DNA from 3 places in the Flavobacterium sp. FlaQc-28 genome. Region 2 is predicted to be linked to each of the others. Evidence: riboswitches for the same ligand, from Rfam matches in the RefSeq annotation. Region 2 holds a riboswitch; each other region holds the start of a gene.
What was found. Region 2 has a riboswitch for cobalamin ahead of ACHRVL_RS01225 (DUF5074 domain-containing protein). Riboswitches for the same ligand answer to the same signal wherever they lie in the genome.
Positions count from the first base shown of each region.

Region 1 (10,385 bases), on a different contig from region 2:
TCGATAACAAATAATTTTGAAGGAATATCATAATAATCGCCGCGAGAGCTTACATACAAATCTCCGTCTTCGTCAGCTTCAAGTCTGTGCAGATTTATGGCAACATCAATATCTTTTATTTTGGTAAAAGTTTTTAGATCGATTACAGAAACGGTTCTTTCGTAATTTGGCGGACTATATCCTCCTGAATTGGCAACATAAAGTTTGTTGCCCACAACAGCCATTTCTTCGGGCTGACGGCCTACTTTTACCGTTTTTGTGATCGAAAGCGAAGTGGTGTCGATTTCGGCAACAAAGCCATTTGGAGAATTTTCTCCCAATTGTACTTCGCCGTCATAGGCGCTTGCGTAAGCTTTTCCGTTGGCAAAAGTTACATATCGGCAATTTTTGATGTCAATTACTTTAAGGCGTTTTGCGGTAACCACATCCATAACTTCAATTTTGTTTGAGTTGTTGATAACGGAGTATAATTTTGAACCGTAAATACCAATATCGTTTCCTACATCGCCTAGACCTAAAGTGGCATCAGGATTTGCTTGACCGTAAACATTACGCTTGTAACTTCCGGTTTCGTAATCGTAATAATCCAATGAAGCTTTATTCATGTTCATATTCCCCTCGTTAAGAAGATAAAAACCTTGTACGGTTGTAACAGTTTCGGGCGGTAAAACTTCTACTTCTTCAGGAATAATAGGGTCGTCTTCCTGACATCCTTGAAGAGCCGCTGCCGCAAAAGCGAGTAAAAGCCAAAATTTGAAATTTGTTTTCATTGCTGAGAATTTATTTAGTGTTGCTGTTTTATTTTAAAAGTTTAGAGAAAGGCTTAATCGATAATTTCTTCCTGGCATAGGAAAATTGAGTACCACATCATAATATTGATTGAATAAATTATTGACTTCACCGCTTATTTTTACAGGGATTTTTGAGAACTTTCCATTCCAAATAAGAGCCATATCACTGGTGTACCAAGGCTTAACATAATTAACAGGAATGTTTGCTTTTTGACTGTAACGCTCGCCGGTATATATAAAACTGTAGTTAAGATTCCATTTTTTCCAGTTGACAGATGAGGTTATTGTACCGCTGTTTTCTGGTGTATAAGGAATTTGATCGCCGTAAGTTGTGCCTTTTGCAGTAATATCGATTGCTTTTTGATAGGTATAGCTTAAACCTAAATCCAGAAATATTTGCTGCGGGAATTTAAAAACGAAATTGGTGTTTAGTTCTAAGCCGCGAATATCGACTTCGCCCAAATTCATCATTGTCCATCTAAAAAGGTTAGATGACGGCATTGCGATAATTTTATCTTTTACTCGATTGTAATATACATCGGCTTGAAATGATACCGATTGCAGCATTTTTTTAGGCTCAATACTGTAAGTAGTTCCCACATCGTATTGCGTTGTAAATTCTGGACGCAATGAACTGTTGCCTATAAAAGTGTAGTACAAATCATTGAAAGTGGGCATTCTAAAAGACTCTTTGTAAAACGCTCGAACTCTGAAATTCTTTATCGCAAAAGGTTGATAAGAAGCCGATACAACCGGGCAGAAAACATGCTGACTATCGCCTTGCTGATAATATTTAACCTGTTCATCGATATAAGCTCCAAGTAAATTAGCTTGAATATCAAGTCGGTTCCAATGCATTTCGCTGGAAATAACGCTTAAATAAGAATATCGGGTAGGATAGGGAAAACGGTATAAATTAGCATCAAGCGTATTAATGGAGAAATCTGCTGCAAGCGACATTTTCCACCAATCTTTTATAGCGTAGAGATTGACAATCGAAGCGTAAAATTCGTTTTGATAATATTTATTGTCCAATGCACCTTCAAGAGTTTTATAATCAGGATCGATATAACGGCTGTAGTCTCTGCTGAATTTTACATTAGTAAGCATTTTGTGTTTTTCGAAAAAGGAATTTTCTACAGAACCATGAATAAAAAAATTGCGATCCCATTGCCTTTGCACATGTTCGTATCTATTGGCTAGAATTGCGCCCGGAAGTCCTCGTTCAGAATCGTAATAATAGGCCTTGAAGTTGGCAAGAGCATTTGAACCAAATTTGGTGTGCAGGTTCAATTCAGCCCGAAGTGCGGTTATATCTCCGTTTTGGCGAACTGCAGTTGTATCATAGCCGTCTTTTTTCTGATAGCGGTATTTGTATTTTCCATCGGCTTTAAGCCATTCAATATTTGAGGAAAGCGCTGTTCTGGAAGTTAATTTTTGCTGATAAAGAACAGAAGGATTTACTAATCCAAAAGATCCAGTTTTAAAAGAAGTTCTAATATTTGTAGTTTTACCCGATTCGAAAACAGGAATTTTTGTTTTTAGTAAAAGCGTACTTGAAGCGAAAAAACCTCGTGCAGGCTGAAAAATAGTCGATTTTTGACCATTATAAAGTTCGATAGCTTCAATATTGTCCAAAGAATATTTTCCTAAATCGACTTGACCGTTTTGCGCATTTCCAACCGTCATTCCGTCATAAAAAACTGCCGTATGAGCGCTTCCTAAACTTCGAACGTTTATGGTTTTTAAACCGCCGATTCCGCCATAATCTTTCAATTGGACTCCCGAAAAATAACGAACAGCATCCGCAACCGAAAGACTGTTTAGTGCTTCAAGCTGTTTGCCTGATAAGATCTGAACAGGCATGGGCGATTCGATCCTAAACTCGCGTTTGCTTGCGGTTAGAATAACTTCTTTTAACGGAAGTGGTTTTAAAGAGTCCAGCTCTTTGGTTTTAGGATTATCCTGTGCCATAATCGGATTTATAAACAAAATCCATAATAAGGCACATAATCCACAATGCAGCAGGCCTGAATGCCTGTTTTTACATACGTGCATAACAAAATGGTCTATTTGTAACAAATAGTTTTAAACGGAAAAAATGAAATCAAATGTTTAGTTTGATAAATGTGTTTGTTTTTAAAACTCTGGTCCACGAGAGTTTAAAATGATATGCAGTGGCAGGTCTCCTGACTTATTCCCATTTTGAGCCGCCTTCCCGCATTAGAAAAATGCAGTGGCAAAAGATTTGATTTCGAAAACTAAAAAAAGCTTTCCTAATCTGTCAAAATGTTGCATGGAATTTACAGTAACGGGCTTGTTCAGGATTTGCACCTGATTCCCTCTTCGTTAACTGCACTTGAAAAGTTGCAGCTAAACCATTGCGGGTGCAAAAGTAAATAAACTCTTTATGGTTATGGTTATGTTTTTGAAAAAAATGCTGAAAAGTGTTTTTGAAAAGAAAAGTAATTGATTTTACTTTTGTTTGATTTTTTATTTTGAGAAATCGAGATTTTGTATATTTATAGTGTTATTTATTTGATTATTAATTGTTTGTATTTAATGAAGTGGAGATGAAAAAGACTAAAAATACGCTGCCAAACGAATCTGAAGATTTGTTTTTGACTGATGGCGGACTCGAAACAACATTGGTTTTTCTAGAAGGTTTTGATCTGCCTTATTTTGCTGCCTTTGATATATTAAAAGATCAAAAAGGATACGACAGTATGAAAAATTATTATTCGCGTTATTTAAAAATTGCCGAAAAGTATAAAACAAATTTTATTTTAGAAAGTCCAACTTGGCGGGCAAATCCAGAGTGGATTGAAAAAATTGGTTATCCAAAAGATTCCTTATTTGAGTTGAATAAAAAAGCAGTTTCGCTTTTAACAGATTTAAAAATAGAATTTTCGAATTCCATAAAATCAATTCTTATAAGCGGCTGTATAGGTCCTCGGGGCGACGGTTATGTGCCGGATAATTGTATGAATGTTGAAGAAGCGAAACAATATCATTTGGCACAAATAAAAGCTTTTAGTCAAATGCCGGTTGATTTTGTATCGGCGCTTACCATGAATTATATCGAAGAAGTGATAGGTATTGTTAAAGCTGCCGAAACTGTAAGTTTGCCTGTAGTTATTTCGTTTACTGTTGAAACTGACGGGAAACTGCCAACCGGAATGAGCTTAAAAGACGCAATCGAAAAAATAGACAAAAGCGTGAATGTACCTCCGTTGTATTATATGATAAATTGTGCGCATCCTACGCATTTTGTAAACGAACTGAAAACGAATGTAAATGAAAATTGGATAAAAAGAATAAAAGGTTTTCGAGCAAATGCATCTTGTAAAAGCCACGCCGAATTAGACGAAGCCACAGAATTAGACCGAGGAATTCCTAAGGATTTGGGTAAAGAATACAAAAAATTAAAAGATACTTTTAGTCATTTAAATGTATTTGGCGGCTGCTGCGGCACTGATGAAGAACATATCCACGAAATTGTAAAGCAATTGAAAGTAGTTTAAAACAGCTTTATAAATCTAAAACTTAAATAATTTGCTCTTTGATTGCGGTATGTTTTAACACATAGAAGCATAGATTTGTTACTTTAAAAAAGGCGTTTTACTTGCCTAAAACACACATAAACAGCTATGTGAAAGAAATGAGTTTCTTTTTGTCTCCTTAAATTAAGCCTATAAAATCTATGTTTCTATGTGTTTAATTTTTTTTGATGTTACCATATAAGATAACCACATTTTGAAAAAAAACATCAAAATTTGAATTATGATAAAAAGTAATACAGAAAAAATAATGGCAGTAAAAGAAACTAAAAGTTTAGAAGAGATAAAACAGTATTTCAGTGTTTTAAAAAAATCAAGCGACAATAACGAAGAATGTAAAACAGAAATCAAGTTTTCAACTTATTATGAGCTTGGATGTATGATTAATAATATGCTAAAATTGTGTGTTTTGGGGCTTGACAATGATAAAGATTCCTCAATTAATGTTGGATTAATTTTAGAACACATTATCGAATTATTTCCTTTAGACGAATTTGAACTGTTAGATAAAATCAATCAACAGTTTGCTGGAGAATCTTCACTGGTTTAAAAGTTTTTGTAAAAAAAAAGCGTTGCAGCTATTTGTTTAATTTCGGACTTCAAATCAAACTAAAAACAAAAAGCTCCAGATTTCTCTGAAGCTCTGTTTTTATTGCTGTAATTAGTTTATTCTATTTCTTTCGTCTTCATTTCCAAAATCACGCTGTTTTGATTTAATGTTTTGATTGCCAAATTTATAACTTAATGAAATTCTAAAACCTCTAGTGTCTCCATAACTTTTTATATTTGTTTTTATTCCGTTTGAAGTGTAGGTAATTAATGGTTTTTGTGCATTTAATACATCTTCGGCTAGAAATGTAATTGACAAGTTTTTTTTGAAAGTGAGCATTTTAACCGAGATGTCTAAAATGTTCAGAGTCGAAATATTAAAAATTTGATAACGTCCAGGAAGCTGTAAACCGTAATTTAATCCAATAAATACTGTTTTGCTATTGTTTATAGTAAAGTCATTATTGCTGTAAATATATCCGTTGTATCCATCTATAGAACTAATGAAATTTGTTCTTGATTTTACATTTTGATAGTTTAAATTAAAACCAGTAAAACTGTTCCACCAAGAATATTTATTGAAGTTGTACGAAGTCGAAAAACCTATTTGATACGTATTGGCATAGTTTAACGGCATTCTCTTGGTGCTGTTTGTTTCAGGATCGATGATAGATAATTCCTGCCCGAAATCTGAAACCTGAGAAAAATACACAGAGTTAACCCATTTTTGATTTCGGATAAACGAAAATTCAAAATTATCAATTAACGAAGGTTTTAAATATGGATTTCCCTGCGAATAAGAATAAGGACTTGTTTGAATTACAAAAGGATTTAAATACTCAAACTCAGGTCTGCGGATTCTTCGACTGTAGTTTAAAGAAAAAGAATTGTTTTCATTTGGCGCATAAGTCAAATAAGCCGTTGGGAATAATTTTACATAATGATTTGCAGTAGTTTGATTTAGATTTTCAGAGTAACCTTTGGTTTGTGTAGCTTCAATTCGCAAACCAATTTGTGTTTCCCATTTAGAATTTATCTTTTTGCTTCCCGAAAAATACACAGCCTGATTGTACTCTTTGTAATTAAAAATATTCGACTGGTTTGTATTGAAAACTGCAGTTCCTGTTTCATTGTTGTATACGGCTAAATTGTTGTCAGTATTGGTATGAAAAGCTTTTGCTCCAAAACTAATGTTTGCCCATTGATACGGTAACGAAACGTCGACATTTGCAGAGTAATTTTTGATTGTATTGACATTGCTGGTGGTCGACGAAAAAAAAGTGTTAGGAATAACATTTTTATTGCGATCTAATTCATTTCCAGAAAAGAAACGATAATCATTTTTACTGTAATTGAAGTAATCCAAATTAATCGAAATGTTTTTTCCTAAGCTGTCTAATACAAAAGAATTTTGAAAATTAACGGTATTCATTTTCGGATTGTTGGCTGCATTAACATCCGAAGCGATATAAGAATCTGCCGTTCCGCTATTATTATATATAGTTGTAAACGGATTATTAGTTGAGGTTTTGTCTGTAAAACTGCCAAGATATTGAATTCCTGCTGTCCATTTATTAGTTAGTTTGTAATCAAGACCAAAACTTAAACTCAATACATCAATCACCGATTTATTTTTAATATCTTCCTTCCATAACTCGTTTGTGTAAAATATAGCACTTTCAGAAGTAGAGCGTAATTTTTGTTTTCCTTTGTTAACAGAAGCCTGAACCGAAATTTTATCATGATTATAAGTAAATAATCCGTTTAGGTTTTCGCTTCCATACGTTTTTTGTGTGTATGAAGTGCCAATATTAGCATTCCATGAATTCGCTTTGGCATTTTTTAATTTGATATTAATAAGTCCGCTGTTTCCTTCTGCATCATATTTTGCCGGCGGAGTAGTTATGACTTCAATGCTTTTAATGTTATCAGACGGAATTGATTTTAGAAACGCAGCCAAGTCCTCTTGAGGCATTTTTTGCAAGCGATCATCGATCATGACAAAAATTTCACCTTTTCCAACAATCGAAATAATTTCATTTTGAACTCTTACCGTCGGCGTTGCTTTTAAGGCATCCAAAGCTGTTCCGCCAGTGGCAGTTACAGAATTTTCGACATTAAAAACAAGTCGATCAACCTTTTGCTCAACCAGTTTTTTTCTAGATTTTATCGTTACTCCTTCAAGTTTTATTGATTCTTTAATTTCAATTACCGCTAAATCAATGTTTTTGTCAAGAGTAATTTCTTTGTTAAGGTATTCTGTTCCAAATTGTTCCAGCAGCAATCTATAGCTTCCTTTTTCAGTTTTCATTTCAAAATTCCCCAAACTGTCAGTCGAAGCTGATGTAACTATTTTGTTGTCCTTAAATAAACTGGCAATTACAAACTCGACTTGCTCTTTGTTTTGATTGGTTACTTTTCCTTTAATAGAAAATTGCTGGCTGAATACATTAGTTTGGCTAAGAAGAATAAACAATAGGATGATAACTTTTTTCATAGGTTTTGATTTAATTACCATGCAAAACTGTGCTGAAAAAATGCTTAAAACCACTTTTATCGACAAACCCCCGCGAATAATCTACAAACCCGTTTTTAGACTTTTTTATGAATGTATATCTTTGAAAAAAAATACTAACAATATGCGTAAAGAAACATTATCACTAAAGGCAGAGATTATCATTCATGTTATATATTGGCTTTTGATGGCGTATTCTACATTTGCAAAAAATCCAATACAAACAAATGTTTTTGTTCCAGATTTGTTTTTTACGACCTACATTATTGTTTTTGTCTTTACCTTTTACTTTCATTATTTAATTGTAATGAAAAGAGTTTTTAAAGCCTTTCAATGGAAAATGTTTTTCGCAGGCGTATTAGTTTCCTATTTGTTTTTCACTTTATTAAGATGGCTGATAGAACAAGTTATAACGGCAGTTTTATTTGATAGAATAAACTATACAAATCCTGAATTTTTAAGTTATATGCTGGATAATTTGAATTATTGCAGTATGGCAGTTATTTTAAGTTCACTGCTTTGGTTTGTGATTTATTTTATTCGTCTTTTAGAGTACAATCAGATTATTTTGGAAGAAAATAAAAATACTGAAATCAAATTTCTAAGAGCGCAGATTAACCCGCATTTTGTTTTTAATACACTAAATAATATTTACTCGATGGTCTATTTTCAATCGGATAAATCTTTGGAGGCGATTGAAAAATTAAGTCAAATTATGCGTTTTACGACTTATGAATCTCAAAAAGAAAAAATTAGATTGCAAGATGAAATCGATTATATAAAAGCCTACATCGAGCTTGAACAATTAAGGCATCAGGAAAATGCTTATATCGATTTTCGAATTGAAACCGCAGAGGTTTCAGAAGAAATTCCGCCCTATGTTTTATCTCCATTAATTGAGAATGCTTTAAAACATGGATTAACTTCGAACGAAAATCCGATTGTAATTAATTTGAACCTGAAAGACAAAAAGCTCAATTTTAAGGTCGTAAATAGTATCGCAATACAAAAGAAAGATAAGCTTGGCGGAATTGGGTTGGATAATTTAAAGAAGCGATTAGAATTTCATTATCCTCAAAAACATCAATTAAAATTAGTGAATCAAAATAATCAGTTTACAGTTGAACTTGAAATAGATTTAAAATGAAAAAAATAAATTGTATTATATTAGACGATGAGCCATTTGCGGTAAAACTTATGGCTGATTATGCATCAAAAGTTCCTAGATTGAATGTTTTGTATGCTGATTCGGATGTTTTTAAAGCAATAGAAATATTGAATAATGAAACGGTCGATTTGGTTTTTATTGATATTCAAATGCCGCAGCTTACCGGTATCGAACTAATGCAGATGTTTAATCAAAAGCATAACTTTATTGTTACAACTGCTTATACAGATTATGCTTTAGATGTTTTTCAGTTTCATGTAATTGATTATTTACTGAAACCTATAGTGTTCAATAGGTTTTATCAAAGTGTTGAGAAATTCATTCGTTGGCAGGAAACTTTTCAGAACCAAGATACTGAGGATTTTTTGCTTGTTAAAGCCGAAAGGAAGCATTATAAAATTGCGACAGATAATATTCTTTACATTGAAGGATTAAAAGATTATATCCGAATACACACAAAAGGCGAAAAAATTATGGTTCTCGAAAATATGAAAGATATTCTCGAAAAACTGCCTGTAAACCAATTTGTACGCATTCATCGTTCGTATATTATTCCAAAGAACAAGATAAAAATTATTGATGGAAACCAAATCCAGTTGATTAGCGGAGAACAGCTTCCAATTGGTGAAACTTATCGAAAATTAGTTTCCGATTGGTTAAATTAAAAGTAGTGTAAGTACCTAAAAGCAAAAAAGCTTCAGATTTCTCTGAAGCTTTTTTTGTAGTCCGTGGGGGAATCGAACCCCCCTTACCAGGATGAAAACCTGGCGTCCTAACCGATAGACGAACGGACCTGTTTTGCTATTGCGGGTGCAAAAATGCAACTATTTTTGTAATACACAAAAAGATTCTGAAAAAAACTTTTTAAAATTAGGCTTGAAATAACGCGTTTTTAGATGAAAATTGATAAACGTAGAAAGTTAGTTGAAGTGTATTTATTTGGTTAATAGAAGGTTATTTTATCCTGAAAAATAAGGGAAAGAAGATTTTTATTTGAATAAAAAATTTCAATAAAATTTAAAAATGTTTTGTTTTAAAGAATATTCTTGCGGATTTTTTATCTCGTTTTTGAAAAAATCGACTAAAAATTAGGTGTTAATATCTCCTTTTGAGAAAAAGACTTGTAATTATAGTAGTCCTGAATAATCTGTATTGATTATTCAGGACTACATAAGTGTTGAAATTATTACGCTTTAGAAAAAGAAATAACCAACAGATACTTGAAATACTCCGTTTTTATTTTTGATAGAAGAATTATCTACATTATTAATGTCAGTTAATCCTAGATTATATCTTACGCCAAAATTAAGTCCGTTTTCAAGTTTATAACCTAAGCCAAAATTAACGCCAAAATCAAAAGTATTAAACGAATCTTTTACGTTTATCTTTTCATTTTTAGCAGCAAGCAAAAAGCCTATTTGCGGTCCGGCTTCAACACTAAATCCTTTAGTTACATAATATTTTCCCATTAAAGGAAGGTTTAAATAGCTTAAGGCAATTGTATTTTCATTGAAACTGTATCCTTGACCAGAATACATTAATTCAGGCTGAAAAGAAAATTTTTCTGAAATAGGAATTTCTGATAAAACACCTAAATTAAATGCTGTTACATAATCAATGCCTTTGGTGTTATCTCCGCTGACAGTTGCGAAGTTTAAACCTCCTTTTGCGCCAAATTTAATTTCTTGGGCATTAACATTTGCAAAACCTAAAACTGTAAGAACAGCTAGTAATAATAGTTTTTTCATAAAAAGTGATTTGAATTATTTGACTCCAAAATTCATTTTTTTTAAAGTAGAAAA
Region 1 is NZ_JBIPCM010000009.1:57,519-67,903, forward strand. It holds gene ACHRVL_RS19525 (YncE family protein) at 1-770, opposite strand, end outside; gene ACHRVL_RS19530 (TonB-dependent receptor) at 804-2,849, opposite strand; cobalamin riboswitch at 2,953-3,189, opposite strand; gene ACHRVL_RS19535 (homocysteine S-methyltransferase family protein) at 3,365-4,315, shown strand; gene ACHRVL_RS19540 (hypothetical protein) at 4,575-4,901, shown strand; gene ACHRVL_RS19545 (TonB-dependent receptor domain-containing protein) at 5,013-7,397, opposite strand; gene ACHRVL_RS19550 (sensor histidine kinase) at 7,540-8,562, shown strand; gene ACHRVL_RS19555 (LytR/AlgR family response regulator transcription factor) at 8,559-9,248, shown strand; tRNA gene ACHRVL_RS19560 (tRNA-Glu) at 9,306-9,377, opposite strand; gene ACHRVL_RS19565 (porin family protein) at 9,777-10,331, opposite strand.
Region 1: another riboswitch for cobalamin. It lies ahead of ACHRVL_RS19530 (TonB-dependent receptor); the one in region 2 lies ahead of ACHRVL_RS01225 (DUF5074 domain-containing protein).

Region 2 (10,385 bases):
GGATCACCACTTACTGTAATTTCTCTAGTATTATTAGATCTTAATGTACTTGCAAAAGTGTAATTCAAACTCGTAAACAACGAAACTTTTTTGTAAATCTTTGTCTGATACATTGTACCAATATTGAAATTCACACCAGATAATTCAGAAGTATTTAACTCTGTAGTTGAATTTTGCACACCCGATATAGCTTCTACACTTGTTGTTTTAATGGTTCCAAAATTATACTGCATGTCAGCACCAATATTCCAATTTCGTTTAATTTTATACCCTAAACCAATATAAGCTTTATTTACACCACCTTTACCGCTAAGCTGAGTACTTGTTGCTCCAGGAGTGGCTGTATTATCATTTAAAATTTTATATCCAACTGAAGATAACGGAACTAAACCGAATGAAGCTCCAAATTTTCCCATTGGAATTCCAACCGCCAAATAATCAAAAGTGGCTCTTTGTGCTTTTGCCGATTCTGTATCTGTTTTTAGAGTAGAAGTTCCAAACGATCCCCCAACTGTAAATGTTGTTTGCAGCAAACTTGCATAACTCGCAGGATTTTCAATATTCAAGTGAATACTATCCTGTTCAACTGCAACTCCTGCCATAGACCTAAATTCCTGAGTTCCTTTAAATCTAGTATCACCAATTCCATAAAAAGAATATGGAGAAGCAGTACCTTGTTGAGCGAATGAAACGAACGATATAAGCAAACAAGCGCTTATTATAATTTTTTTAATCATTGTTGATTTTATATTGAAATGTTTGGTTCAAACTCTCCAAAAGGAAATTTGAATTGGCAAATATGGTATTTTTTAATCGTTTAGCCAAAAATTCTGCATCTCCTCCCGTTAAAATTATTATAAAATTTGAAAAGTTTCGGCGATATTCATCGATAAAACCATCAATCTCATAGACGAAGCCGTTTACAACTCCTGAATGAATCGCCTGCATTGTGGTATTTCCTATGTATTGATCTGGTTCTTCAAAACTCAGCAAAGGCAGTCTGGCTGTATAATTATGCAAAGATTCGTAACGCAGACGAAGTCCCGGAGAAATCGCTCCGCCCAAATAATTATCATTTTCGTCGATGAAATCGTAGGTTATGCAAGTGCCGGCATCAACCACTAATCTATTTTGTTTAGGAAACTGCAAAGTTGCTCCGGCTGCCAAAATCATCCTATCTATTCCTAAAGTTTTTGGTGTTGCGTATTTATTATGAAAAGGAAATTTATCTTCGTGAGTAAAAAAATGAACCTTTAACTGCTTTTCAAAAATCAAAAAGGATTGTTTTTCGACATTGCCTACTGAGGCAACTACTAAATCTGAGCATTTTTGATAGTTGCCTAAAATTTTTTTAATTTTTTTTTCGAGCTCATTTTTCTCAAAAACAAAACTCTCCAAAACAGCAGTTCCCTCAAAAACAGCTGCTTTAATTCGAGTATTTCCAACATCAACAGTTAAAATCATATTTCCTTTTTGTTTCTGCGAAGATACGAATTGATTTTTTTTTTAAAATGTTTTGGATAAACGAAAAATGATTCTATCTTTGCACCCGCAATGTGCACAGCACGGTACCTTAGCTCAGATGGTAGAGCAATGGACTGAAAATCCATGTGTCCCTGGTTCGATCCCTGGAGGTACCACGAAACCCGAATAGTAATATTCGGGTTTTTTGTTTTTAATGCTTTTCATTAAAAATTTAACAGCAAAGCACACAAAGTAAAAAAAACGCAAAGGTTCACAAAGCTATACATTAAACTTTGCGAACCTTTACGTAAATCTTAGCGCTCTTTGCGGTTAAAATCAAAAAAACTTATTGATGAAACACAGAAACCGCAGGAAAATAATATCCTGAAAAACTTACTGTTCCTGTTTTAGCACCAGAATCAGCATTGAACAAATAAAGGTTATTGATCGCGAAATTAGTGCCGAATCCTTCATTTACTGTATTTACAATCAATACATTTTTCTTATGATCGTAACCTATTCCTGCACCGTACAATATATTTGAATTTGTTAACGTAATAAAAGGTGCTGTCAACGATGCTGCTGTGCCATTATATTTATAAACTTCTTTACCTCCGCTCCAGCTTCCGTTTTTAGCAATAAAAACATTATTTTTAGCCGCCGTAATCGACCCCGGATGCCAAGCTCCCCAGCTTCCATTAGCTTGAAAACCAAGTGAAATTTCTTTTACTTCAAGAGTATTAGAGTCTATGCTGATAAGATTTTTACCTCCCGCAGCCCATACTTTTTTATCATCTGTAACAGCAAATCCCAGAACCATACCTGGAATCGTTTTTTCGACTGTTAATGTTGAAGCATTAACAACAACAACTCCTTTTGAAGCAGATAAAGCAAAAATATAACCATTAGCCTTAATAATATCTCCTACCTGACCTGTAACACCTTCGATTTGTCCATTCAATGCCATTGTATTCAGATTAAGCTTAAATATTCCTTTACTAGAAGTCAGCAATGCTTGATTTTCATCAATTCCGACTATTGCACGCCAGTCATTTCCGCCTTGAGCCGGAATTCTTTTTTCTTCTTTAAGCGAATAAGCATCTGTCACTACAACTGGTCCGCCGGCTTTAGAAACTAAAAATAATTTCTTATTAAAGATGGTTCCAAATTCTAATGTAGACGATTCTGGTTTTAAATTTTTATCTGGATTTACTTTTACAAAAACACTGTCTTCTATTGCTTTTGTATCGTATCTATAAAAACCAACGGTTCCAGTTCCATGACCGAACCATCCTTCATTAATCATGAAAAAACCATTTTCATAAGCTCCAAATGTATGAACATCGTATGTTAATGATACTTGTCCTCCACCATTTTTGGCCGTCATGACAACCTTAAAATCACCTCTTGTTTCTGGTTTGAAAACATAAGTAGAATCAGATCCAACCACTTTCCCATCTACAGCCCATTCGAAGGAAACATTATTTCTATCTGCTAGTTTTGAACTTAATTTTAGTGTTTCCCCAATGGTTAAAGTATCTTTCAACAACTGTTCGCCTTTTATCACTGGAGGCGCTGTAAAATCATCATCATTATTACACGAAACTATTAACATCATCAAAGAAGCAATTGCAAGTAACTGCTTGGAAAAAAATTGGTTTTTCATTATTAAATATTTAAAATTATATACTTAAGCCTTTAAGTCGATTTACACCCCGCATTTAACAAAAGTTCTATAAAAACAAACTTCTACCTGCTTTTGTTTAAAAAGCAAAACACCTTGTAAAACGATACGTTTTAATGATTTTTTTTAATGAAGAAATAAAATACATCGAAAAGGAAAATCCCAAAAGAAAATTATTTTACGATATCATATTTGCAGAAAAAAATCTCATAAACTCTATTTTTGGCTTACGAGAATAGAATAATCAAACAATACTATTGTCACGCAGAGTGAAAAGTATCGTTCTTAATTCAAGCTTCAATCCCCGAAAGCTATTTATTACTATAAAAATGGCAGGTCTTCTGACTTGCTCCCTACACCCAGCCTTCCCTTTCAAAAATGAAAAGTGACGTATTAAAGGGTTTCAGTTAATGAGCTTACAGCTGCGGGACAGTTTTGGAGTTACACCAAATTCCCTTTTAATGTCAATATTTCTTGAATATGACAACCATCTTCTGATTTAGATTTGAGCCGCAAAACTAATATTTTCTTTCTTAAAAACGCAATACTTCTTTATACTAAAGCCTTCAGAGCATCTGTCATCTGAAATAATTTAAAATTATTGAGTGCGAACCAATTTAAAAAACAGAAAGCCAACAATTAAACTGTTTTTGTTAAAAAAGTATTGACTGAATAAAAAAATATCTTATATATTCGTAAAATCGTATTTTAACTTTTTATTTATTATCAAAAACACAGAGCGTTTTTTATGAGTAAAACTTCTACTAAAGGCATTTGGAAAGTAATTTCAGCCTCGTCAATGGGAACAATGATTGAATGGTATGACTTTTATATTTTTGGAAGTTTAGCCGTCGTAATTTCAACCAAATTTTTTCCAAGCGACAATCCTACTGCAGCATTTTTATCAACTTTAGCCACTTTTGCCGCCGGATTTGTTGTTCGTCCTTTTGGAGCTTTATTTTTTGGAAGACTTGGTGATATTATTGGCCGTAAATACACTTTTATGGCTACTTTATTATTAATGGGAGGTTCTACATTTTTAATTGGCTGTATTCCTAGTTATGAAACAATTGGTTTTCTAGCTCCTTTGCTGGTTTTAATTTTACGCTTATTGCAAGGCCTGGCACTTGGCGGCGAATATGGAGGTGCGGCTACTTATGTTGCAGAACATGCTCCAGCAAGCCAAAAAGGATATTGGACTTCTTGGATTCAAACCACTGCGACGGTAGGTTTATTTATTTCATTAATGGTAATTCTGGCAACTAAAAATGTGCTTTCAAACGAAGCTTTTGATTCGTGGGGATGGCGTGTGCCTTTCTGGGTTTCGATAGCAATGGTTGGCGTATCCTATTTAATTAGAAAAAATATGGACGAATCTCCTGTTTTTGCTAAAGCTAAAAAGGAAGGAACTACAAGCGCAAATCCACTAAAAGAAAGTTTTGGAAACAGGTATAATTTAAAGTTTGTTTTGCTGGCTTTATTTGGAGCCACAATGGGGCAAGGTGTTGTTTGGTATACTGGACAATTCTATGCTATGAGTTTCATGAAAACGGTTATGAATATTGACTCTTCACAAGTCGATGGATTATTAGGAATCGCTTTATTAATAGGAACACCATTTTTTATTGTCTTTGGATGGCTGAGCGACAAGGTGGGGAGAAAATACATTATGATGACTGGAATGCTTTTGGCAATTTTATTCTACAGACCAATTTACAAAATGATGTACAGTACGACAGATGTAAGCTATAAAACCGAAATCATCGAAAAAACAACGCAAAACACTGAAACAACAGCCGGCAACAATACAATAACAACAATCTCTAAGACGTATACTGACGGAACTTCTTATTTTGAAAAGAAAACTGATTTTGCTGATAAAAAAGAATCTCAAAGCAGTATTTCGATTACTATCAATTCAAGCGATGAATGGACTTTAATTTTTCTGGTTTTCATTCAAGTTTTATTTGTCACTATGGTTTACGGTCCAATCGCTGCCTTTTTAGTCGAAATGTTCCCTACTAAAATCAGGTACACTTCAATGTCTCTTCCTTATCATGTAGGAAATGGAATTTTTGGCGGTCTGCTTCCTGCAATTTCGACCTATTTTGTAACACATTCAAAAGCAGCAGGAAAAAGCGATTTTTATCTTGACGGGCTTTGGTATCCAATCATTATTGCCTCTATATCCTTTGTAATTGGAATGATTTATATTGACAACAAAAACAAAACTAACCACCTTTAATAAACCACTATTTATGAATGCGATTAAACAAATTTTAGGTGTTTTATGGATTGTACTTTCCATTGCTGCTGCCTATTTCTGTATATTTGAATTTGGCTTGCCCAAATTACTCTCAGACAAACAAGACGATCTGGTCTTTGGTATTATTATTCTTTTTATTCTTACCCCGCTAATTGTTTTAGGCCTTGGCACCTTTGGCTACTTTGCTTTAATTGGAGAGTACAACGATAAAAAGAAAGCATAATAATCATCTATAAAAAAAGGGCCTTCTATTGCTAGAAAAGCCCTTTTCACTACTAACCAAACCAAAACTTACTGCTGTTTTTAATTGAGTTCTAATACATTAAAAAAAATCAACTAAACACTATTTTTTTATAAATTTCATTACCTGAGCTTTCTTATTCTCATCTATTGCTTTTACAATGTACAATCCCGCTTCTAAATCACTTACTTCGTACTGAAAATCTGTTTTCCCGCTTGCATTAAAGCTTTTTACTAATTGTCCTGATATATTATAAACCTGCACTTTTACTGCCGATATGTTTAATGTAAAATAATCTGAAACTGGATTTGGATATAAATTGACAGTTGCTCCTTTTTCGAAATCGGCTATAGCTAAATTCGCAACTTTATTTCCATAAATTCTAAATTCTCCCGCTGGAATATTTATTAAAGCATTAACATCAGAAACATTTATTATGGTATTATCCATCAAATTATACCATGTTCCTGTGTACTGAAATCCTGTTGGTACATTTTGTGCTGTAACATCAAAATTTGCCAAAATCAATACGTCTTTCAGCTGAGTAACAGCCAAAGCATTGTTTGTAATTTTTATGTTTACTGAAAGTGAATTAGCACTTGCAACTGTTGCAGTCCCCAAAAATACAGGCTCCGTTATTTTAAGATTAATTATTTTTGCCCAATCGTAATAAATTTTATTTCTATTGGTATTTCCTAACCAATTATTTGTCCATTGAGGCTGTGGTTTTGTATCTAATTTACAATCTCCAGAAGCAGCATCTGTTTCTGTATTTACGGTACTATTTCTGCAAGTAAAAATTGAATTGTCCCAGCCTAACTCTCCAAAATGCCAAATCATTTTTGGCCCTGGAATCAATAAGGAAACAGCACCAATTGCAGACATTCTTGACAAGGCTGTGTTTAACGTTTTTACATCATAAGTTCCGCCAGAAGCTCCATATTGCAAATTTCTATACATTAAACGTTCTTCGTCATGGCTTTCTGCATACCCCATTAATCTGTTTGCTGTAAAACCACGGCTTGAACTTGTCATTCTTGAAATATTACTGTTTGATGCATATCCCATTGCCAATTGACTGTATTGATCTGTCATTTTTCCCCACATCATCACACCTTTGCTAACTGGATCATTTACTCTATAATTTGCCCATTCTTTTTCCTCTGTATCAGATCCTAAATGTTCGAAAATAGTATAATGAGTAGGATCTAAACTCCACGAATAATCAGCATATTTCTTTAATATATCAACTCTATCCTGCTGATAATTATTAGTACAACTTTCGTCTGATGCTGTACAAGCCTGAGTAAATCCTTTGGTTAAATCCCAACGGAAACCATCAATTTTATATTCTTCAATCCATTGTTTTATTACTCTTTCTACATAATATTGTGTTTTTGCAGATTGATGATTAAAATCTTCTCCTACACTATAACTATGTTTTGCAACAGTATTAAAATAAGGGTTTTCAGTAGTTGGCGAACCAAATCCATCTCCATCAGGATCGTTCATCCACATTCTCACCATCGGATTACGTCCAAAAGCATGATTTAAAGCTACATCCAGAATTACCGCAATTCCGTTTTGATGACACAAATCGATAAGTTCTTTTAATTTATCTGAAGTTCCATAAAATTTATCCAAAGCCATATGAAATGAAGTATTATAACCCCAACTTTCATTGCCTTCAAATTCCATTACCGGCATCAATTCGATTGCATTTATTTTAAGCGTTTTAAAATAATCAATCTTATCAATTAAACTTTGATAGCTTCGTGCTGCATCAAAATCGCGAACTAATACTTCGTAAACAACTAACTTGTCTTTTTCTGATTTTGTAAAATTGGTAACCTGCCAATTGTAAGGTGTCTGCCCTGTTTTAAGCACAGTAACTTCAAAACTTTGTCCTGTTGGGTAAACCGGCATATTTGGATAAGAAGCTGCAGGAATCGAAGGATCATCATATGGCGATAACACTAAAGTTGAATAAGGGTCTGCCGTTTTTACCATTGAAGGTGAATTGGCTAAAGGAGTTTTATCAACAACCCAATATTGATACATATTATTTTGTCCAGAAACCAATCCTGTTAATTCTAACCAAAATTTACCTGAAACAGGATCTTTTTTCATGGCATATGCCGATGTAGGCTGCCAGTTATTAAAACTTCCTGCAACGTAAACAAAATCTTTCAAAGGAGCGTCTAATACCAAAGTTGCTTTTGTAACATCAGCATTGTAATTAATTCCGTCTGCCAAACCTGCAGGCATAGCTTCAGAAACGGTATTGGGATCAACAATCGCAGCAAATTTTTTAACTATCGTTGTTGATGCCTGAGTAACGCTCAATTCATAACTTTGATTATTTGTTATGTTTATATGATTAAACGAATAACTAGATGTACTAGAATTAGAATCTATTATTACTCCATTTGATTTTAAGGTATAACTCGCTGTTCCATTTGTATTTGAAGCTGCAACATTTAAACTTCCTCCATTTGCAACAACCGTATTACTATTCTCTACTGGAGCTGTCAGTGTTACCTGAAAGGAACCAACCTCAACCAAAATATCTTGCGACTGTTTAGAGCCTGTACCATCCTTAGCTTTGACTAAAAAACCAAATTTTCCAATTCCGTTTCTATTAAAATAAGCTGACGGTGTAAATGTTTTTGTATATGTATCCGTTCCTGCATTATAAGTAAATTTACTAGCTTCAGCCGAAGCGGTCCAAGATCCATTAGAAGGCGAATCTTGTTGACTGGTATCATTTACATCGTAAGACCATGACCAAAGATACAGTGCATTTCCTGTTACTGACCATGCTGATTCGTTTACACTATTTCCATTTATTGTAATTGTTATAGAGGTCGTATCTTCAAAAGTCGGCGGATTTATAGAGTAGGTTACAGTTTGCACCTGTGCAAAAATTACCGTAGATAACAATAGAAAAATTAATAGTAAAGTTTTTTTCATATTTGTGGTTAATGGTTAGTTAGATTAAAAAAGGGCTACCTTATACAGATAGCCCTTTGATTATTCATGTTAGAACTAATCTAATGTTATAGTTTTCGCACCATTATCAATTGTCAAAGTTCTTGGTCCAGTTGGTCCAGTGTATTTAAAGTTGCTGTCACCATCACCAGCATTTACTAATTCTGAATCGATAGTATAACCTAATCCTGAATAGTAAGGGAAGTTACGGCTGTTACTAGCACCCCAGTTACCACCACTTGTAAAGTCATTTGATAAAAACTCTCTAAATGCTTCTCCGCTTTTAAGAACAACTTTTACTTGGTAAACATTTGTTTTTCCAACTACTAATGGGAATTCTGTTTCAGCATCACCATCCCATGACCATCCACCTGGAGTAGCTGCTCCAACTAACCAATGAGAACTTGCCAACGGCACGTGATATGGAGTCGCTTTAATAGTATAGAAATTAGAATATTGCGCTTCCGCACCAGTACCAACCGTAGATTTAATACGGATATCAACATTATTTTCCTCTTTCTCAACAAAACCTCCATTAACTAAAGCAGAGTTTAATTCGGCTACTGTTAAAGCTTTAAAACGAGCTGTAGTTGAAGTTACTGCAATAGGAGCCGCAAATTTAGTTCCTGCTTTTGCAATTTCTATAGTATAATTTACAACCGTTGCAGTACCATCATACTTAGCATCATTCCATATTACAGTTGTTGCAACCTCTTTTTCTTTTTCCTTTGTAAGAACAATATTAAAATCGTTTTGAGGACTTAATAAAACTGGAGCTGTAACTGGCTGTATTACTGGTCTGTTTTCTACATCATCTGAATTACATGACACCGCTAAAACACCAATGAATGCGATTAAAATTTTATGTATATTTTTCATTTTATTTATTTTTTTATAAGGTTAGTTAGTATCCTGGATTTTGTTTTAAAGTTGGGTTTGCCTGAATAGTTCGAGACGGAATAGGCATTAGATCTCTAAATGAATCCGTTCCGCTTCCATTTTTAACGCCGCCTTTCCACTGCCAGATTTTAGATGCTCCTGTAAATTTTCCGAAACGAATTAAATCTGTTCTTCTGTGACATTCCCAAAACAATTCTCTTCCTCTCTCATCTAGAAGAAAGTCCAGAGTTAAATCAGAAGTTGTAATAACACCTGCTTTTGCTCTAACTCTAATTTTATTTACATATTCTAAAGCTTTTGCAGTATTACCTGTTGATGCCCCTCTTAGTGTTGCCTCAGCATACATTAAATACACATCTGACAATCTGTACATTGGGAAATCTGTATCTGGCATATCATTTCTTTGCGCAGCAGTACCATCAGAATTAACATTGATAAATTTTGTAACCGCATACCCATTAGTAAATACTCCATAATCAGCAATATCTAGAGTTTGACCGTTAGTATAAAAAGTACCTCTTTGATCAGCTGTTGCTGTTGCGTCAGGAAACAATTTAACAAATTCTGGTCTTGCTCTTGTTCCAGACCAGCCTCCATCCATACCTTGATTAGCTGATACCATACTTCCTCCAATAGATGCATGAATAATAAAACTCATACCACCCCCAATTGCTCTAATGGCATTACCATCTCCAACAATAGGAAAGATAAACTCTGTTTGAGCTCCATTTCTGTTATTGTCAGCAGAGAATAAATAACGATATGGAACATCGGCAAAACGGTAAGTAGAACCTGTAATTATTTCATTACATACAGTAGCTGCATCATTATTTCTTTCC
Region 2 is NZ_JBIPCM010000001.1:290,489-300,873, forward strand. It holds gene ACHRVL_RS01210 (hypothetical protein) at 1-737, opposite strand, end outside; gene ACHRVL_RS01215 (type III pantothenate kinase) at 730-1,464, opposite strand; tRNA gene ACHRVL_RS01220 (tRNA-Phe) at 1,568-1,640, shown strand; gene ACHRVL_RS01225 (DUF5074 domain-containing protein) at 1,811-3,130, opposite strand; cobalamin riboswitch at 3,462-3,655, opposite strand; gene ACHRVL_RS01230 (MFS transporter) at 3,897-5,393, shown strand; gene ACHRVL_RS01235 (DUF6814 family protein) at 5,407-5,637, shown strand; gene ACHRVL_RS01240 (alpha-amylase family glycosyl hydrolase) at 5,758-8,628, opposite strand; gene ACHRVL_RS01245 (SusE domain-containing protein) at 8,704-9,525, opposite strand; gene ACHRVL_RS01250 (RagB/SusD family nutrient uptake outer membrane protein) at 9,551-10,385, opposite strand, start outside.

Region 3 (10,385 bases), on a different contig from region 2:
AAACTAATGTACGGATTAATATTGTAGGTTTTTACTGAAAATTTCTTTTTCGCATTAGCAGCCAAATTACAACCGGCGCACCAATAATTGATGTAATTGCATTAATCGGCAATGTTACATCTAATCCCGGCATCTGCGATGCCATATCGCAGAACAACATAATTATGCCGCCAAAAAAAAACGTACTCCAATATAAAACAGTATGATTACTGGTTTGAAAGGTCAGTTTTGCAATATGCGGAACAGCCAAACCTATAAAGGCAATAGGCCCTGCAAAAGCAGTAACACTTCCTGCTAAAATACTTGTTGCCAGAATAATTACTAATCGTGCTCTCTTATAATTTAAACCCATACTTTTAGCATAATTCTCTCCTAAAAGCAAGGCATTTAATGGCTTAATGCTGCCTGCACTTAAGAGCAAACCAAAACTTATACAAACCGCCAGAATAACGATCGATGTCCAAGAAAGATTTCCTAGACTTCCTAAAGACCAAAAGGTAAACTTCTGCAATTGTTCAGCTGAACTAAAATAAGTTAAAACCCCAACAATGGCACTTGTAAAACTGGCAAACATAAGTCCAACAATTAAAATCGCCATTGTATTTCGCAATCTTTGTGCAACTAATAAAACTAAAAGCAAGACTGAAATACTTCCTAAAGTAGATGCCAGTACAATTCCATACGGAGATAACAAAACTGAGCTTAAAAAAGACGGTAATATACCAGCACCTAAAATCACAATTGCGACTGCCAAAATTGCTCCAGAACTCAACCCTAATACATCAGGACCTGCTAACGGATTCCGAAATAATGTCTGCATCAGCAAACCGCTTATAGACAAACCTACTCCAACCAAAATAGCTGTAATTGCTTTTGGCAGACGGTAATTAATAATAATATATTCCCAAGTTGATTTACTTGCCTGTCCTCCTGTTAAACTGCTGCAGACTTCTTTAAAAGGAATTGTAACAGATCCTAAACTAATGTCAAGGAAAAACATAAACAAAAGTGTTAAACCAAGTATGGAAAACAGAGTTATATTTCGCGTTTTATTTATCAATTGATCTTAGTTTAATTTAGATGCAAAAGTAAACTCGTAACTTGGCAATAAATCAGGATGAAAAATTTTGATATAGTCTTTTAAGACTAAATCTGGACGGCTCGGAGCCAATTCATAATAAACAGTACCTCCTGTTGCTCCAAATTTACCTTCGAATGTATACACATTTTTATTTTTAAAAGCATCAAACTGGCCATAATGCGGATTTGTTTTTGCTATTTCATCTAAACTTTTAAAAGATCCTGAAGCTATCCAAAAATCAGCCGTTTTGGCTTTTACTAATATTTTCTCAAAAGACAACCCTTCACTTCCGGTTCCTTTTAAATCTGACCATAAATAATTGGCATGAGCGTCTTTCATAAACTGAGCAACCCAGCTGTTTCCTTTGGCAACATACCAAACATCCTCGTACATCGAACCGTACAAAACTGTTGCAGATGCAGGTTTATCAGCCACTAGCTTTTTTGCTTGATTATAGCTCTCAACAATTTTATCAAATAATTCTTTGGCTTTTTCTTCTTTACCAAACAAAGCTCCGTACAACTTAATCCATTCTGCTTTTCCAAGTGGAGACTGTTCCATCCAATCTGCTTGAATAAAAACATTTAGACCGCTTTTCTTTAAATTATCCAACATCGGATTATTGTTGTCTACTCCAAACGTTACGATCAAATCTGGTGCTAATTCGATTAACTGTTCAATATTTAATTTTTCATTCTGACCTACATTTTTTACTGAACCTTTATCGATTAAAACTCTTGTTTTTTCTGATGAAACATAATCTGTATGTGGAAAACCAACCAGTTTATTTTCGACTTCAAGCATTTCTAAAAACGGCACATTAGTAGTTGAAGTAACCACAATGGACTCTAAAGGCACTTTTATAGTTGTGTAAGTTGCCAAACTATCTGGAACCTTTGCGTCTTTTTCTTTTAAAATGTATTTGAAATTTTTATTGGCATTAGGCCACGGTTCCATAACGGTAACAACCGAATATCCATCATATTTAACAATCGAAAGACCTGAAGCAAACTCAATACTGTTTTTTGCACTTTCAGATTTTGCAACCTCAACTGTTTCAGTCTTCTTACATCCTGTTAGAATAAAAAAAGAGAAAATAAAAATTAACTTAGGGAATAAATATTTCATGTTTTACGTTTTGGATAGGGACAAAGGTAAACCATTTTCTATTTTTTTTGTTTATTTTTATTCCTACAAAATTCAACAAACTGTATCTTTACACTATGAATACCACAAAAACAAAAGTTTGCTCGAGCTGTGAAACTCAATTCAGCTGTGGAGATATTTCGGTTGAAAACAAATGCTGGTGCAATGATTTTCCGCCTATTTTTAACCTTTCTGAAGGAGGCGATTGTTTATGCCCAGTTTGTTTTAAAGAAGCTTGCGAAGACAAAATCGACGCTTACATAGAAACACTGACTCCCGAAAAAGCACTTAAAAATAAAGCTGCAACCCTTCCTAAAACAGAAAACTTAATTGAAGGCATCGATTATTATATTGAAAACGGCAATTATGTTTTCAAGTCTTGGTTTCATCTCAAAAGAGGAAGCTGTTGCGGAAACGACTGCAGACATTGCCCTTATTAAAAGTTTTGAATTATGAATTGCTAATAACTTGTAACCATAACTCATAACTCACAACTCATAACTCCTAACTAACATAAAATGATTTACTTGATAACCGGCGGCGAACGCTCAGGAAAAAGCGGATATGCCCAATCTCTGGCTTTACAACTTACAGACAATCCAATTTATGTGGCAACAGCTCGAAAATGGGATACCGATTTTCAAAATCGAATAGACCGCCATCAAAAAGATCGTGACGAACGATGGACTAATATTGAAGAAGAAAAAAACTTAAGTAAAATTGATTTTTCAGGCAAAGTTGCTCTAATCGACTGCGTAACACTTTGGCTGACTAACTTTTTTATAGATCATAAAAACGATGTCCATTTAAGTTTAGAAGAAGCTAAAAAAGAGTTTCTCTTGTTAGCTGAACAAGAAAATACAGTACTTATTATTGTGACTAACGAAATCGGAATGGGTGTTCATGCCGCAACTGAAATTGGACGAAAATTTACTGAACTACAAGGTTGGATGAATCAATTTTTAGCATCTAAAGCTGATGAAGTTGTTTTAATGGTTTCTGGGATTCCTGTCAAAATCAAAGGATAAAATTCTAATCTTTAAGAGGAAATTCCAAAATTAAAATTCCAAATTCCAACACTATGCCCTACCTTTACTTACATATTCAAATTTCAATTGCATTGGAATTTGGAGTTTAAAAATTGGAATAAAAAAATGAGCTATTTAGATGATATTTTAAAGTCACGTCGTGACACAAGGCATTTTACGACAGATGAAGTCCCTGATGAAGTAATTCAGAAAGCTTTGCAAGCTGGACATTGGGCGCCTTCTGTTGGGCTGACTGATGCGACAAGATATTATATCATTAAATCTAAAGAAGTTAAAACCGCAGTAAAAGAACTTTTTTTAGATTATAACAAAAAAGCCGAAGAACTAACCGATAATCCAGAGCAAAAAGAACTCTACAGATCCTTAAAACTAGAAGCAATTGAAGAAGCTCCTCTAGGACTTATTATTGCTTATGATCGTTCTGTTCTTAATCAATTTACGATTGGAACAATTGGAAGTAACGAAGCTGTAAAATTCAGCTCTGTTTGTGCAGCTCAAAACATTTGGCTATCGCTTACTGAACAAGGTTATGGAATGGGCTGGGTCTCAATTATCAATTATTATCAATTTAAAAAAATACTTGATTTACCAGAGAATATAGAACCGCTTGGGTATTTCTGTATCGGCAAACCAGCAACAAATTATAACAATCAGCCAATGTTACAGCAATTACATTGGAAACAAAAATCTGAAACTCCACTTTGTACTGAAATCGATAAAATACAGAAAACTAATTTTCTTGATTTAGATTTAAAACAACAAAATGACACTGAGATTAACACGGATTTCAGCGCACTCCTTCAAGATAAAATAGATTCAAAAACAAAACCTATTGGCGCTTTAGGAACTTTAGAAACCTTAGCTTTTCAAATGGCAACTGTTTATGAAACCTTAAATCCAAAAATAACAAATCCTGCTATAGTGGTTTTTGCAGCTGATCATGGTATTGCGAATCATGGTGTCAGCGCTTATCCGCAAGATGTTACTCGCCAAATGGTTACCAATTTTCTTGAAGGTGGAGCCGCAATCAATGTTTTCTGCAGTCAAAATAATATTGATTTGTCTATTGTAGATTCAGGTGTAAACTATGATTTTCCTACAAATGCGAAATTGATAAATGCTAAAATTGCAAAAGGAACTCAATCTTTTCTTCATGTTCCAGCGATGAGTGAAACCGAATTGGAATTGTGTTTTGAAAAAGGAAAATCGATTGTTGATACGGTTGCCAAAACAGGTTCAAATTGTATTGGTTTTGGTGAAATGGGAATTGGAAATACTTCAACAGCATCAGTATTAATGAGTCTTTTAACTAATTTACCTATTGAAGATTGCGTTGGAAAAGGAACTGGTGTCGAAAACGAAAAGCTAATTCAAAAGCAAAACTTGCTCAAAAGCGCCATTCAAAATTATTCGGGTCAAGCCGATTTAAAACAGCAATTGGCTTATTTTGGCGGTTTTGAAATTTTACAAATTGCCGGTGGAATGCTCGGAGCATACGAAAACAAAATGCTTATTCTAGTTGATGGTTTTATTTGCAGTACGGCTTTTTTGATTGCTTCAAAAATAAACCCTAACATCAAACACAATGCTGTTTTCTGCCACTGCTCTGCCGAAAAAGCACACATAAAATTACTAAATTACCTTAATGCAAAACCTATTTTAAATCTAGATTTGCGCTTGGGCGAAGGAACCGGCTGCGCAGTTGCTTTTCCGATTTTAAAATCGGCGGAAACATTTTTAAATGAAATGGCTAGTTTTGAAAGTGCTGGGGTTAGCCGCAAGTAAGCTCCAATTAAAAATTTATCTTAAATGAAAAAAGAACTGCATATTTTCTTTACCTGTTTAATGTTCTACACGAGAATTCCTTGTCCAAAAAATATCAATCATGATCCAGATTACTTAAATAAAGCAACACGATATTTTCCATTTATCGGTTGGATTGTAGGAACAATTTCATTTACTGCTTTCTATATCTTTTCTCTTTTCCTATCAACAGAAACAGCAGTTATTTTTGCCATCATAGCTTCTGTATTAACAACTGGAGCTTTTCACGAAGATGGATTTGCTGATGTCTGCGATGGATTTGGCGGAGGATGGACTAAAGAGAAAATACTCATGATTATGAAAGACAGCGCAATTGGAGCTTATGGCGCAATTGGCTTAGTTTTACTTTTTCTAGCAAAATTTAAATTACTGACAGAATCAATTTCACTTTTTACAAACAGCAATTCTTATTTATTAGTTTTTCTATTATTTATTTCCGCTCATTCTGTAAGTCGTTTGGCTGCCATCAGCATTATTTTCACGCATGAATATTCTCGAGACGATGCTTCAAGTAAAAGCAAACCTATTGCTAAGAATCATAGCTGGAAAGAAATTTTCGGGTCTTTTTTCTTCGGATTGATTCCTTTATTGATACTCTCCTATTTCAACTTTAAATTTCTGCTTGCTTTAATTCCTATTTTTATTATGCGTTATTTCCTTGCGAGATATTTCCAAAAATGGATAGACGGTTATACAGGAGACTGTCTTGGTGCAACGCAGCAAGTTTGTGAAGTTGTTTATTACTTAAGCATTCTTTTGATATGGAAATTTATTTAGTTCGTCATACTGAAACGGTCTGCGAGAAAGGAATCTGCTACGGGCAATCTGATGTAGATATTGCAGCACCTTTTGAAACAGTATTCGAAAAAATTGTTTCACAATTACCCTCAGAAGCTCTGATTTTTACAAGTCCGCTAAAACGCTGTGTTACTTTAGCAAAATACATTCAAACAAAAATAAACGCCATTTCATATCAAGAAGACGAGCGTTTAATGGAAATGAATTTTGGCGATTGGGAATTGAAAAAATGGAATGAAATTCCGCCAGAGCAACTAAATCCCTGGATGGAAGATTTTGTAAACGTTAAAGCTCAAAATGGCGAGTCATTTACAGCATTACACGAAAGAGTTGGAGATTTTATAGCCACACTTACATCGAAAAAAATAAATTCTCCAATTGTTATTACGGCACATGCTGGTATAATTAGAAGTATATTATGCCACCTGACTTCATTGCCGTTAAAGGACGCTTTTCAAAATAAAGTCGACTTTGGAGAGGTTATAAAAATCGAATTATAAAGTCCTTTTGTTTGCAGTTTATCCTGAAAACTAAAACAAATTTGAATTATCATTATTTTTAACTTTATATTTGCAGCAAATTAAGGTTGTGTTTTTATTCTAACACATTAAAAGGGAATCAAGTAAAAATTCTTGAGCTGTACCCGCAACTGTAAGCTTTGTTCTAAAAAGAATGCTTGTTGTAAACTACAAAACCACTGCTCGCCCCGGCGAATGGGAAGGTAAACAACAAGACGCAAGCCAGGAGACCTGCCTTTATAACAAAATATCGAGCTCTCGGGAAAAAGAGTGTAGAAATTATGACTTTAAAAATACGTGTTGCTTGCCTTTTCTTATTGTTGTGTCAAAGTATTTTGGCGCAAAAAGATTCTATTAATAACTTGAAAGAGGTTCTGGTTTCTGATGCCAATCTAAAAAAATACTCCAACTCCCAATCGGTTTTAAAACTTAATGATTCCATCATAAGTAAAAATGAAGCTTTACTTACTGATTTATTAAATTTTAATTCTACTCTTTATTTTAAAGAATATGGCCGAGGAATGCTTTCTACAGTTTCTTTTCGAGGAACTACTTCTTCGCAGACTGCAGTAATCTGGAACGGAATTAACATTAATTCTCAAATGAACGGAAGTACTGATTTCAACACCATTTCTGGTTCTGATTATAATTCTGTCAGCGTAAAAGCAGGCGGAGGAAGTGTTATTTATGGCAGCGGCGCAATTGGAGGAACGGTGCATTTAAACAATGACATGAGTTTTTATAAGCGTTTTGAAAATAATTTAAGACTGGATTATGGCAGCTTCAACACGATTGGAATCAATTATAAAACTAATATTTCTAACGAAAAATGGAGCGCTCAAATTGGTTTTTCTAAAAACAGCTCGACAAACGATTATAAATATTTAAATCGATATACTTGGAGAGGCGAACAGCGCTGGAATCAAAACGGACAATACGACGTTATTACAATGAATGCTAATGTGGGATATAAAATTAATGCCAAAAACAGCTTAAAATTATATACTCAAACTTCAAATACAGATAGAAATACTTCTTTAATTACTGAAACGGAAACTAAAAGCAAGTATGTAAATGGTTTCAATAGAAACTTATTAGAATACGACGGTAATTTTGGAAAACTAACTGCAAATTTCAAAACAGCGTATATTTTTGAAAACTATCAGTATTATGCTGATAATTCAAAAAATCAATATACGTACGGAAAAACGGAGAGTTTTATTTCTAAAGCTGATTTAGGTTACACTTTGTTTAAGTCGACTCAGATAAATGGAATCATAGATTATAACCGAACAAAAGGTTACGGAAGCGGTTTTGGAAATAACACTAGAGAAATTGGTTCGGCTGCTTTACTTATAAAACAAGATTTCTCGACTGACTGGAAGAATGAATTTGGGATTCGAAAAGAATTTACAGACAATTACAAATCTCCTATTTTATTCAATTTTGGTTCTACTTATCAGTTTAGCAAATTATATCAATTAAAACTAAACTTATCTCGAAACTTCAGAATCCCAACTTTCAATGATTTATATTGGGAAGAAGGCGGAAATCCCGATTTAAAACCAGAAAGCTCTTATCAGGCAGAAATTGGAAACGTTTTTACTTTTAAAAACATTTCGCTGACACAGACTTTTTATTACATCAAAATTAAAGATCTACTGCAATGGGTTCCAGGTTCAAACGGCATTTGGACACCTCAAAATAGAGACAAGGTTAATAGTTATGGTGCCGAAACTCTGCTGAGTTGGAAAAAACAGTATGGCAAAAATATTTTTGGTGCAAATGCTTCTTATGCTTACACTGCTTCTAAAGACGAAGAAACCAAAAAACAGCTTTTCTTTGTTCCATTTAATAAAGTTACAGGTTCCGTTTCTTATTCGAGAAATAAAATCTCTGCTTATTATCAATTTTTATATAATGGATTTGTTTATACCAGAGCAGATAACAATCCAGACGAAATCATAAAAGATTATACGTTATCAAATATCGGAATCGATTATGATTTTAAATTTCTTGACTCCTTCAAACTTGGCGTTCAAGTATTAAACATCTTCAACGAAAATTATGAAAGTCTTGAAGACAGACCTATGCCTGGTCGAAATTTCAACATGTATTTAACTCTAAAATTTTAATATTTATGAAACTTAGCAAATTACTTTTAATAGCACTAAGTGTTTCCTTATTTGTGTCTTGTTCTAATGACGACGACCAGCCAAAAGGAGAATACGACAATGGATTTTTCATTTTAAATGAAGGAAGTACAGGACAAGGAACTGTTTCTTTTTCTAGTGATAATTTTAGCCTTTTTACAAAAGATGCTTACACTGCAGCAAACGGATCAGATTTACTTGGAAAATATGCTCAAAACATTTTCTTTAACGGAGATAGAGCTTACATCATTGCTGGTGGTTCAAATGTTATAAATGTGGTAAACAGATATACTTTTAAATTGATCGCTAAAATCGACAGCGGACTTGCTAATCCAAGATATGGCGTTGTGAAAGACGGAAAGGCTTATGTTACTAATGCAAACACTTATTCGTACATTAACCCAGCTACTGGTGATACTGACGATTATGTTGCTGTAATTGATTTAGCAACAAATAAGGTAGAATCAAAAATTGAATTGAATGCCACTGCAAACAGACTTATTCTTGAAAATGGCAAATTGTACATTACAGAACCAGATGCAAGCGACAAACTTTTGATTGTTAATATTGCTACTAAAACTGTAGAAGCTCCAATAATAATTGGAACAAGCGCTGATTCAATTGAAGAAGAAGATGGTATTCTGTACATCTTAAGAGCTCCTTGGGGTGGAGCAAGCAGCGAAATTGTAAAAGTTAAACTAGCAGACAAATCTGTTACTAAACTTCCATTTCCTGCAAGCTTAGAAAAAGCTGGATATTTAGATATTTCTGACGACAAAATTTATTATACTGTAAAAAGCTCAGTTTATGTTATAAACACTTCTGCAACTGCAGTTTCTTCAACTCCAATTTTCAATGCTCCTTCGGTTGCTAATTTATACGGTTTTGCAGTTAAAGACGGTAAAGTTTACTTAGCAGACAGCGGTAATTATAAAGTAGACAGTAAAGCATATATCTACAACTTGACTGGAACTTTACTTAAAGAATTAACAGTTGGTATTGCACCAAATGGGTTCTATTTTAATGATTAATTCTTTTAGAATTTGTTATTAGTTTTTGGAAAAAAATAGGCTTTCATCTCTGAAAGCCTATTTTTTTTTACTTCTATTTTAAAGTCCTCATAAATTCTTTTGGAACACTCTCTAAATACATTTCATTTCGCAATCCATTTATTTTTTTAGAATTACTGATTTCAGGCAAAACTACATCTTGTTCCGTTTGAACTTTTTTGGCGGTTGCTCCCGTTATTTTAGAAATCGCCAGATTTAGTAGCGGTTCACTGCTTTCTCCCAAAACTCCATATGTTTTAAAAGACTCACGTTGTTCATATGTTGGAGGCAATCCTTGTGTATAATCGCCAAAATCAGCAGCATTTGCAATTTTAAAAACCAAAGGCTGCATCGCGTATCTATGATTTGGATTCACCTTTGACTTTGTTAAAGTTGGAGAATCATAAACCGTAAACGAACCCACATTTTTACCTGTAGTAATTTCACCAACTTGAATAACTTCAATATAGGGTTTTAGTCCGTTTATAACCAATTCACTTGCAGATGCTGTGTTTGCAGTAGTGATAATAAATACTCTCGCCAAGTTTAAACTATTTATTGCTGCACCATCGATGCTTTTAACAAATCTTTCATTCAACAGCTCTAAATCATCGGCTGTCATTCCAGCCATCAACTTAAAATTATATTGTCTTTTCGAAAATATTTTCCCTTCAAACTGTCCAGTAATCATGCTGGCTAAACGTGTAGACGATCTTACAGAACCACCTCCGTTATATCTTAAATCCAAAACTAAATCAGTAATTCCT
Region 3 is NZ_JBIPCM010000008.1:165,984-176,368, reverse strand. It holds gene ACHRVL_RS18905 (iron chelate uptake ABC transporter family permease subunit) at 32-1,000, opposite strand; gene ACHRVL_RS18900 (ABC transporter substrate-binding protein) at 1,067-2,209, opposite strand; gene ACHRVL_RS18895 (DUF5522 domain-containing protein) at 2,305-2,667, shown strand; gene cobU (bifunctional adenosylcobinamide kinase/adenosylcobinamide-phosphate guanylyltransferase) at 2,746-3,255, shown strand; gene cobT (nicotinate-nucleotide--dimethylbenzimidazole phosphoribosyltransferase) at 3,382-5,061, shown strand; gene ACHRVL_RS18880 (adenosylcobinamide-GDP ribazoletransferase) at 5,086-5,877, shown strand; gene cobC (alpha-ribazole phosphatase) at 5,862-6,398, shown strand; cobalamin riboswitch at 6,465-6,670, shown strand; gene ACHRVL_RS18870 (TonB-dependent receptor plug domain-containing protein) at 6,698-8,551, shown strand; gene ACHRVL_RS18865 (YncE family protein) at 8,557-9,600, shown strand; gene ACHRVL_RS18860 (S41 family peptidase) at 9,674-10,385, opposite strand, start outside.
Region 3: another riboswitch for cobalamin. It lies ahead of ACHRVL_RS18870 (TonB-dependent receptor plug domain-containing protein); the one in region 2 lies ahead of ACHRVL_RS01225 (DUF5074 domain-containing protein).